Regions from separate parts of the Candidatus Symbiopectobacterium sp. NZEC135 genome, predicted to be linked through region 3. Evidence: predicted binding sites of a transcription regulator. Region 3 holds the regulator's gene; each other region holds the start of a gene.
What was found. The regulator ArgR, encoded in region 3, controls arginine synthesis, uptake and breakdown. The targets are predictions, from matches to a motif close to ANTGAATAAAAATACANT.
Positions count from the first base shown of each region.

Region 1: a site for ArgR is predicted at 1,624-1,641, ahead of argC (N-acetyl-gamma-glutamyl-phosphate reductase). Genes of this name have one in related genera too.
Region 2: a site for ArgR is predicted at 1,457-1,474, ahead of argF (ornithine carbamoyltransferase). Genes of this name have one in related genera too.

Region 1 covers NZ_JAGFPF010000033.1:20,086-23,366, forward strand. The annotation lists gene ppc (phosphoenolpyruvate carboxylase) at 1-193, opposite strand, end outside; gene argE (acetylornithine deacetylase) at 429-1,577, opposite strand; gene argC (N-acetyl-gamma-glutamyl-phosphate reductase) at 1,806-2,810, shown strand; gene argB (acetylglutamate kinase) at 2,834-3,281, shown strand, end outside.
Region 2 covers NZ_JAGFPF010000049.1:12,754-16,034, reverse strand. The annotation lists gene J5224_RS18605 (LacI family DNA-binding transcriptional regulator) at 1-395, shown strand, start outside; gene argF (ornithine carbamoyltransferase) at 417-1,424, opposite strand; gene rraB (ribonuclease E inhibitor RraB) at 1,588-2,022, shown strand; gene J5224_RS18590 (GNAT family N-acetyltransferase) at 2,071-2,574, opposite strand; gene J5224_RS18585 (alpha/beta fold hydrolase) at 2,953-3,281, shown strand, end outside.
Region 3 covers NZ_JAGFPF010000020.1:5,446-8,726, reverse strand. The annotation lists gene J5224_RS12080 (helix-turn-helix domain-containing protein) at 43-324, shown strand; gene mdh (malate dehydrogenase) at 384-1,334, opposite strand; gene argR (transcriptional regulator ArgR) at 1,820-2,290, shown strand; gene tsaD (tRNA (adenosine(37)-N6)-threonylcarbamoyltransferase complex transferase subunit TsaD) at 2,354-3,281, opposite strand, start outside.

The sequences.
Region 1 (3,281 bases), on a different contig from region 3:
TGGAGAGATTTTGCAGCGTGTTCAACAGCTCCTGACGATGCTTCTCATTGCCTGCGCGGGACGACTTTGACAGCTTACGGATCGTCTCGACCTTATCAAGAATACTCTCTCCTAATGCATCCTTGATGGTGTCACCAAGAAGTTTACCCAGCATGCTCACATTACTTCGCATCGCGGAATATTGTTCGTTCATATTTACCCTGACCCATCTCTATTTTTTGTAAGTTTGTTTCATAGAAAGACGCAAAACGCTACCTTCATCTAGCCACGCCCGGCGGGATTCGTCAATTGACGATTGGTTGTTTTATCACCCTGCCCGTTTTACCCCCCTGTTGTTGTACCTGCTTTTGTGTGGGATTGGCAATCGGTGAAATTTAATTACATCCGTGCGCAGATTAGGGGCGCTTATTACGCCCCTGGTTTCGCGTTTACCGGCAGAAATGTTGCACCATCTGGGTGATCAATTTATGCGTCGGAGCAATGAAGGCGGTGTCGATGTATTCATCCGGCTGATGGGCCTGTTCAATCGAACCGGGGCCGAGCACCAGCGTCGGGCACAGCGTCTGGATAAACGGTGCTTCGGTGCAGTAGTTCACCACGTCCGTTGGCACGCCCAGCAATTTCTCAATCACACCCACCAACGCGTGATCCACCGGGCACTCATAGCCGGGGATCGGCGGATGCAGCTCGCTGACGCTGACGCGTCCCGGCCAGCGCTCACTGACCGGTGCCAACGCTTCCGTCACCAGACCGTTCAAATCGTTTAACGTCAATCCCGGAAGCGGGCGGATATCCATATGCAACTCACAGCAGGCACAAATGCGGTTGGCCGCATCGCCACCGTGGATATGGCCGAAGTTCATGGTCGGATAGGGGATATGGAACGCGGCGTTGTGATAACGGGTTTGCAGCGTATTGCGCAACACCATCAGGTGGGAGATGGCATCGTGCATCAGTTCGATGGCGTTTACGCCGCGCGACGGATCGCTCGAATGGCCGGATTGTCCCTGAATTCGCACGGCGTTTGACATATGGCCTTTGTGGGCGCGAATCGGTTGCAGTGACGTTGGTTCGCCGATGATGGCGCAGTCCGGGCGTATCTGCGTGGATTCAGAGAAATATTTGGCACCCGCCATGGTGGTCTCTTCATCGGCGGTCGCTAGCACGTAAATCGGTTTGGCTAGCGTTGCCGGGTCGATATCGCGCAGTGCATCCAGAATAAAGGCGAAGAAGCCTTTCATATCCGCAGTGCCCAGCCCGTAAAGCTTGTTATCGTGTTCTGTCAGGGTAAAGGGGTCGCGCGTCCAACGGCCATCATCAAACGGCACCGTATCGGTATGCCCGGCCAACAGCAAGCCACCCTGACCTTGGCCGATGCGTGCCAGCAGATTGAATTTATGCCGCGTACCGGGCACGGGCTGTACCTCAACGTGAAAGCCTAAATCGGCAAACCACCCGGCGAGCAGATTGATTAATGCTTCATTGCTCTGATCGAGCGCCTGATCGGTGGCGCTGATGGAAGGCGTCGCGATCAACGCCCGATACAGCTCAATAAATGGGGGTAAATTCATCTTCACTGTTGACAGCCTTATGTTAGGATAGTATCAATATTCATGCATTTATTTTGAATAAAAATACAATAACGCGTAGCGAAAGGAAACTGTTTCTAACCCTTGAATGAGACATTACCTGATAGTCTACACCTGCAACGGTCGAATACCGTTAGCGGGTTTGGCGTTTTGTAGATACCCTGTTTTAACGACACTGTTTGTTTACATCATTTTAGTGGAAGGTATGCAGATCCCATGCTGAATACGTTGATTGTTGGCGCAAGTGGTTATACTGGCGCTGAACTTGCACTCTATCTGAATCGTCACCCTCAGATGAACCTTACCGCACTTGCGGTATCCGCGCAGAGCGTTGATGCGGGCAAACGCATTTCTGACCTGCACCCTCAACTGAAAGGCATCATCGATTTGCCGGTACAGGCGCTGACGGATGCCGCCGAAGCCGCCAAAGGCATCGATGTGGTGTTTCTGGCGACCGACCACAAAGTGAGCCACGATCTTGCGCCGGTGTTTCTGGCTGCGGGCTGCGTGGTGTTCGATCTCTCCGGCGCGTTTCGCGTGCAGGATGCTGAATTTTATCGCCGTTACTACGGTTTCGAGCATCAACATGCTGACTGGCTGGCGCAGGCAGTTTATGGCTTGGCCGAGTTTCAGGCGGAGCGCGTCAAGCACGCGCAGCTGATTGCCGTCCCCGGTTGTTACCCGACGGCGTCACAGCTGGCACTGAAGCCCTTGGTGGATGCACAATTACTCAACACCGACCAATGGCCGGTTATCAATGCGGTCAGCGGCGTGAGCGGCGCCGGACGTAAAGCGTCACTCACCAGCAGCTTCTGTGAAGTGAGCCTGCAACCCTATGGCGTGTTCAATCACCGTCACCAACCTGAAATTGCGACCCATCTGGGCATCCCCGTGATCTTCACGCCGCATCTGGGAAATTTCGCGCGTGGGATTCTGGCGACCATTACCTGCCGCCTGAAACCGGGTGTCAGCGCGCAGGATGTGGCGGAAGCCTACCACAATGCCTATCACGACAAACCGCTGGTGCGCCTCTACGATAAAGGCGTTCCGGCGTTAAAATCGGTTGTCGGCTTGCCGTTTTGCGATATCGGTTTCTCCGTACAGGATGAGCACCTGATTGTGGTCGCCACGGAAGACAACCTGCTTAAAGGCGCGGCGGCTCAAGCTGTACAGTGCCTGAATATTCGTTTTGGTTTCCCTGAAACCCAATCTTTGCTCTGACATAATCCTGAGGCACGAAAGCGATGAATCCGTTAATTATCAAACTGGGCGGTGTGTTACTGGACAGCGAAGAAGCGCTGGAGCGTCTGTTTACGGCGCTGGTTGCCTATCGTGAGCAATACCAGCGTCCGCTGGTCATTGTGCACGGCGGCGGCTGCCTGGTGGATGACCTGATGAAAAAACTGGCGTTACCCGTGGTGAAGAAAAACGGGCTGCGCGTGACACCGGCCGATCAGATCGACATCATCACCGGTGCGCTGGCGGGTTCAGCCAATAAAACGCTGCTGGCTTGGGCGAAGAAACACGCCATCAACGCGGTGGGGCTGTGCCTGGCCGATGGCGGCATGACCATAGTAACGCAGTTGGATGAATCCCTGGGCTACGTGGGCAAAGCCCAGGCGGGTTCTGCCGATCTGCCCAATGCGCTGCTGAGCGCCGGGTATCTGCCAATCGTCAGTTCTATCGGCATCA
Region 2 (3,281 bases), on a different contig from region 3:
TGAAAGCCGCTGGCATTGAACATGATGAGGCGTTACGTTTGGAAGGTGACTGGACGCCGGAGAGCGGCTATCGCGCCGCCCAAACGCTGCTGGCGCGTAATGTGGATGTTACCTGCGTGCTGGCGGCCAACGATGATATGGCGATTGGCGCGGCGAAGGTGTTTCTCGATGCCGGAATGCGGGTGCCGCAGGATATGTCGTTAGCGGGGTTCGATGACATGCTGATTGGGCGCTACTTTTCTCCCGCCTTAACGACGGTGCATGTGCCGATTGCTGCCATGATTCAGGATGCGATAGGCCGTCTGGTGGCGGCGTCACAAGGCGATGCCATGCCGACACCGCCTTGCCAACATCAAGGACGTTTGGTTATCCGAGACTCCGTCGCCAGGCGCTGAGCATGGCGCGGAGTAGAGCCCTTATTCCTGACCGAGCGTGGCAACCATCACCGCTTTAATGGTGTGCATGCGGTTTTCTGCTTGATCGAACACAATGCTGTGCGCCGATTCAAACACCTCATCGGTGACTTCCATGCCGCCGTGCAAACCGTACTGCTCGGCCATCTGCTTGCCGATAGTGGTTTGATCGTCATGGAACGCGGGCAGGCAGTGCAGAAATTTCACCTGCGGGTTACCGGTGGCGGCGAGCATTGCCATATTGACCTGATAGGGTTTTAACAGCGCAATCCGCTCCTGCCACACCTCTTTGGCTTCTCCCATGGAAACCCACACATCGGTGTAGATGAAATCCGCACCGGCCACGCCTGCGGCGATATCTTCCGTCAGCGTGATTTTTCCACCTGTCAGCTCGGCAGCAGCGCGGCATTCGGCCACCAGGTTGGCATCGGGCCAGCAGCCCTTGGGGGCGACCAGCCGCAGATCCAAACCGGTCAAGGCAGCGGCTTCCAGCATGGTATTACCCATGTTGTTACGCGCATCGCCTGCGTAGACCAGCGTCATGTCGCGCAACGCGCGCTCAGGCAGGTGCTCTTGCATGGTCAGCAAATCCGCCAGCAACTGTGTGGGGTGGAACTCGTTGGTCAGCCCATTCCATACCGGTACACCGGCGTGCTCCGCCAGCGTTTCCACCAACGCCTGGCCGTAACCACGGTATTGAATGCCATCATAAATTCTGCCCAGTACGCGGGCGGTATCCTTCATCGACTCTTTATGGCCGATCTGGCTGCCGCTCGGGCCGAGATACGTGACGCGCGCTCCCTGATCGTATGCAGCAACTTCGAAAGAGCAACGAGTACGGGTCGAATCTTTTTCGAAGATGAGTGCGATATTTTTATTTTGCAGGTGGCGTTTTTCGGTGCCGTTCTTTTTGTCGGCTTTCAGTTGGGCAGATAAGGTTAACAGTGTACCGATCTCAGCCGGGGAAAAATCCATTAATCTTAAGAAGTGACGCTGGTGAAACGAGTTCATTGTAGTTATCTCCATGTGGCTCAACGCTGTTGGTTGAATTAAAATTCACTTTATATGTGTAATTATTCAATTTCAAGGGGCGGCGTCAAACTTTATGGTGGAGAGGGCGTCGGGGGTGTGGGAGAATACGGTAATAACGTAGAGATTAACGGGGGACAGACACATGGCAAACCGCGATTTATTGGACGAACAACGGGAAGAAACGCGCCTGATCATCGAAGAACTGCTGGATGATGGCAGCGATCCGGATGCGCTGTACACTATCGAACACCACTTTTCGGCGGAAAACTTCGACGCGTTGGAAAAGGTCGCTGTTGATGCCTTTAAAATGGGCTACGAAGTGACGGATGCGGAAGAGCTGGAAGTGGAAGAGGGCAAACTGCTGATGTGCTGCGATGCCATTAGTGAAGTGGCGCTCAACGCCGAGCTTATCGATGAGCAGGTCGAGCAGTTAATGGCGCTGGCTGCCCACCACAATGTTAATTACGACGGGTGGGGCACCTACTTCGAAGATCCGGATGGTGAAGACGGCGAAGAGGGTGAAGAAGGCGAAGACGACGATTTTTATGATGAGGACGATGACGGCAAACGTCATTAATCCCTCTGGGCATCACGGGCATGCCGAAGGGATATTCGGCATGCCGTTTTACAGGTGCTTGAGCATGGTGACTTCACAGTCACCATGGCCGGTGTTGCCCATCGCGTGCGGGATGTGTTCAAACCCCAGTTTGCGATACAGCACAATCGCCTGTGTCAATGTGCTGGTGGTTTCCAGATAACAGCGCCGGAATCCCTTCTGGCGAGCGAAATCGAGCGCTTGCAGCGCCAGTTGGCGCGCGAGTCCCTTGCCGCGTAATACCGGTAAAAAGTACATCTTTTGCAGTTCACACACGTCAGCCTCTCCGTCCTGCAAGGGCGCGATACCGCCGCCGCCGACCACTTCGCCGTCGTATTCAATGACCCAATAAGCGCTATTCGGCTGATTATACAACTGAAACAGGTTATCCAGGTTGGGGTCAGAAACGGTATATCCCTTATCTGCCGTCAGGCCAAATTCCGCAGACACACGGCGGATCACTGCCGCAATGGCAGCGTTGTCCTGTGCGGTAATGGGGCGCATCCGCAAAGAAAGGGAAAGGGCGATTGTCATGATGCTTACTCTTACTGATAGGGGCTAATTACATTTTCTTACGCTGTAATAGCATTGAACGGGGTTTTTGTGCAATACCGGATTAACAGGCGTTGGCCCCGCGCAGCCTCACCACCATCCAATCCCTTATGTTGATTTTTTGTCCGCTCATTTTTTCTTGTCTAATGAATTAGACACAGTTATTGTACGGATATGGTCATTTTGCACGTTGTTTAATCATAACGTGATGATTATTAGCCAATTGTGTAGGATGCGCCAGAAATTTACCTTATGACAATATATTATTGTTATTTAATGGTTAGTCTGCAATCCATATTGGGATGTGACCTAGGACACATTATTATTGAAATCCATTTACCCTTATGGATGACGAGTAGTATGGCCCATCGCATGTTGTCTGGCTGGATTAGCCTGTTTTTACTGTTTTTATCTCCCCTCGCTCACGCACAATCCTTGCAGCCTCAGGAGGGCAACTGGTGGCCTGCTGAGTTTCGTTTTCACACCGGTGAAACGCGTAACGACCTCCGCCTGCACTATTACACGTTGGGTGATCGCAGTAAGCCTGCGGTGCTGCTGCTGCACGGCACCAACCAACCGGTGAGCGCACTGCTGGCGGACGGATTTGGTGGTGAGCTGTTTGGGCCAGGCCAACCGCTGGATGTGACGAAACACTTTATTATCATTCCCGAAAGTATCGGATCGGGAAA
Region 3 (3,281 bases):
TACCACCAATGGACCATTATCTTGTAGCAAGAAGGAAAGATTATGAACGCAAGGAAACACGACTGGCATCCTGCCGATATCATTGCCGCACTCCGTAAAAAGGGCACCACGCTGGCGGCAGTCTCACGAGAAGCAGGATTAAGTTCCTCCACCCTGGCTAATGCGATATCACGCCCCTGGCCTAAAGGTGAATGGCTTATCGCAGAGGCAATCAACATTCACCCTGCTGAAATCTGGCCCAGCCGTTACTACGATCCGAAAAGTAACATGCTGATTGATAGGAAAAAACTTATCAGGCCTGACGATCCCCACCCAAAATCCTGACATAAAAAAGCCGGAGCACCTTCTCTCCGGCTTATCACAATCGGGCATAAAAATACTGATTAACCGCGTGCTGAGCCACTCACAAAGGATTCGCCCAATTCGATATCCTGTCTCAGGGTGCCCAGCATGTTATCCAGAGCCTGTTTTTCAAACGGGCTCAGTGCACCAATCGCTTTACGTTCAACGATGCCAGATTTGCCCAGCAACAGCGGCTGTGCGAAGAAACGGGCATGCTCGCCATCGCCTTCCACATACGCACATTCCACTACGCCGTCGTCACCTTGCAGAGCGCGTACCAGAGAGAGCCCAAAACGTGCCGCCGCCTGACCCATGGAGAGGGTTGCCGAGCCTCCACCGGCCTTGGCTTCCACCACTTCCGTGCCCGCATTCTGGATACGCTTGGTCAGATCCGCCACTTCCTGTTCGCTGAACGTTACGCCAGGAATTTGCGACAGCAGAGGAAGGATTGTCACACCAGAGTGCCCGCCAATCACAGGAACTTCAACCTCTTGTGGCAGCTTGCCTTTCAGTTCCGCCACAAAGGTGTTGGAGCGGATAATATCCAGCGTCGTTACGCCAAACAGCTTATTCTTGTCGTACACACCGGCTTTTTTCAGTACGTCCGCGGCAATCGCCACCGTGGTGTTAACCGGGTTGGTAATGATACCAATGCAGGCCTTCGGGCTGGTGCGGGCAATCTGTTCAACCAGATTGCGCACAATCCCCGCATTCACATTGAACAGGTCGGAGCGGTCCATGCCGGGTTTGCGAGCGACACCGGCCGAAATCAGAACGATGTCCGCACCGACCAGCGCAGGCGTAGCGTCTTCACCGCAAAAGCCTTTGATAGATACTGCTGTAGGGATATGGCTCAGATCAACGGCGACGCCCGGTGTTACCGGAGCAATGTCATAAAGAGATAATTCTGAACCTGAAGGAAGCTGGGTTTTGAGCAGGAGCGCGAGAGCCTGACCGATACCGCCTGCTGCTCCGAGAACTGCAACTTTCATCCTAAACTCCTTATTATCGTAAAAGTAAAAATGCCGTGAATTTGTGCAATAAATCACCAGACATGAATAAAATCAGGAGGTTTAAACGGCTTACCGAACGGATGTCGACCATGCCGAGACCTCGCTATCAGGTCATGAAAAAGAAAAAACTATGTCATTAATAATAAATCAAAATCTGCCGAGTGATTTGTAAGGTAAGTAAAGTTATAAGTAAGTGAGTAAATAATGTAGCGCGCATCACGTTCAGTACGATGGCGGCTACATTACACCGAACCCAAGCCAGTAAACAACCTCATTTTGATAACATTTGATTTACTTTTATGTGACTAAGCACGCATTTTTTTTTCATCACTTACGTCATTTAAACATTTTAGCGCAATTATCGTACTGCTCAATGCCAAGTCACTTCTTTAAGCGTCCATATTGCATAAAAATTCACCCAACTGCATAATGCACGCATCAACGATCACAACACACGGTGCAGAATGCGTAACTCCACGAAACAGGAAGATTTGGTCAAGGCGTTCAAGGCGCTGTTAAAGGAAGAGAAGTTTAGTTCTCAAAGCGAGATCGTGTTGGCATTACAAGACGACGGTTTTGAAAATATAAACCAATCAAAAGTATCACGTATGCTGACCAAGTTTGGCGCAGTGCGCACGCGCAATGCCAAAATGGAGATGGTCTATTGCCTGCCAGCAGAACTGGGTGTGCCCACGACCACCAGCCCACTGAAAAACCTGGTGCTGGATGTCGATTATAACGATGCGGTTGTGGTTATTCACACAAGCCCAGGCGCTGCGCAATTGATCGCTCGGTTACTGGATTCACTGGGGAAATCAGAAGGGATTCTGGGCACCATTGCCGGGGATGACACCATTTTCACCACGCCAGCACGCGGCTTTAGCGTCAAACAGTTGTTCGACGCCATTTTGGCGCTGTTCGAACAGGAACTGTAGTCACCCACCAGGGTTGCTGACGCAGTGACGCACGCCAGATGAGGGTATCTGGCGTGCGTTGGATCAAACGGCAGGCAGCTCCGCCAATGGCCAACGTGGACGCACGCTCACGCCCAGTTCTTGAGTTTCATTGTGTAACAGCCTCACACTGCCCGCATAGGCAATCATCGCGCCGTTATCGGTGCAAAACTCAGGCCGCGCATAAAACACTGCCCCGCCCCGTTTGGCCATGATCTCTGTCAGGCGAGCGCGCAGTGTGCGGTTGGCACTGACGCCACCGGCCATCACCAGACGTTTAAATCCGGTCTCGTCCAACGCTCGGCGACATTTTATCGCTAACGTATCAACCACCGCATCTTCGAACGCGCGCGCAATATCAGCACGGGTTTGATCATCATTGCCATTGGCGCGAATGGTATTGGCAGCAAAGGTTTTCAAACCGGAAAAGCTAAAATCGAGCCCTTGCCTGTCAGTCATCGGGCGAGGAAAGGTAAAACGTGCGGCATCGCCATCCTGAGCCAGTTTGGACAACATCGGGCCTCCTGGGTAGTCCAGTCCCAACAGCTTTGCCGTTTTATCAAAGGCTTCACCGGCTGCATCGTCAACAGACTCTCCCAGCAAGCGATATTCACCGATGCCAGTGACGCTGATTAACTGCGTGTGACCGCCAGAGACCAATAGCGCCACGAAGGGAAATTCCGGCGGATTATCTTCCAGCATCGGGGCCAGTAAATGCCCTTCCATGTGGTGAACCGGAACCGCCGGCACACCCCAGGCAAATGCCAACGCGCGCCCGACCGTCGCACCGACCAGCAGTGCGCCCACCAGCCCAGGGCCGGCGGTGTAGGCCACACCATCGATGTCCGATGCGGCAAGTCCCGCCTCTTTCAGGGCAGCCTGAATAAGAGGAACTGTTTTACGCACGTGATCGCGTGAGGCCAGTTCCGGCACGACACCGCCATAATCAGCATGTAGTTTTACTTGGCTGTAC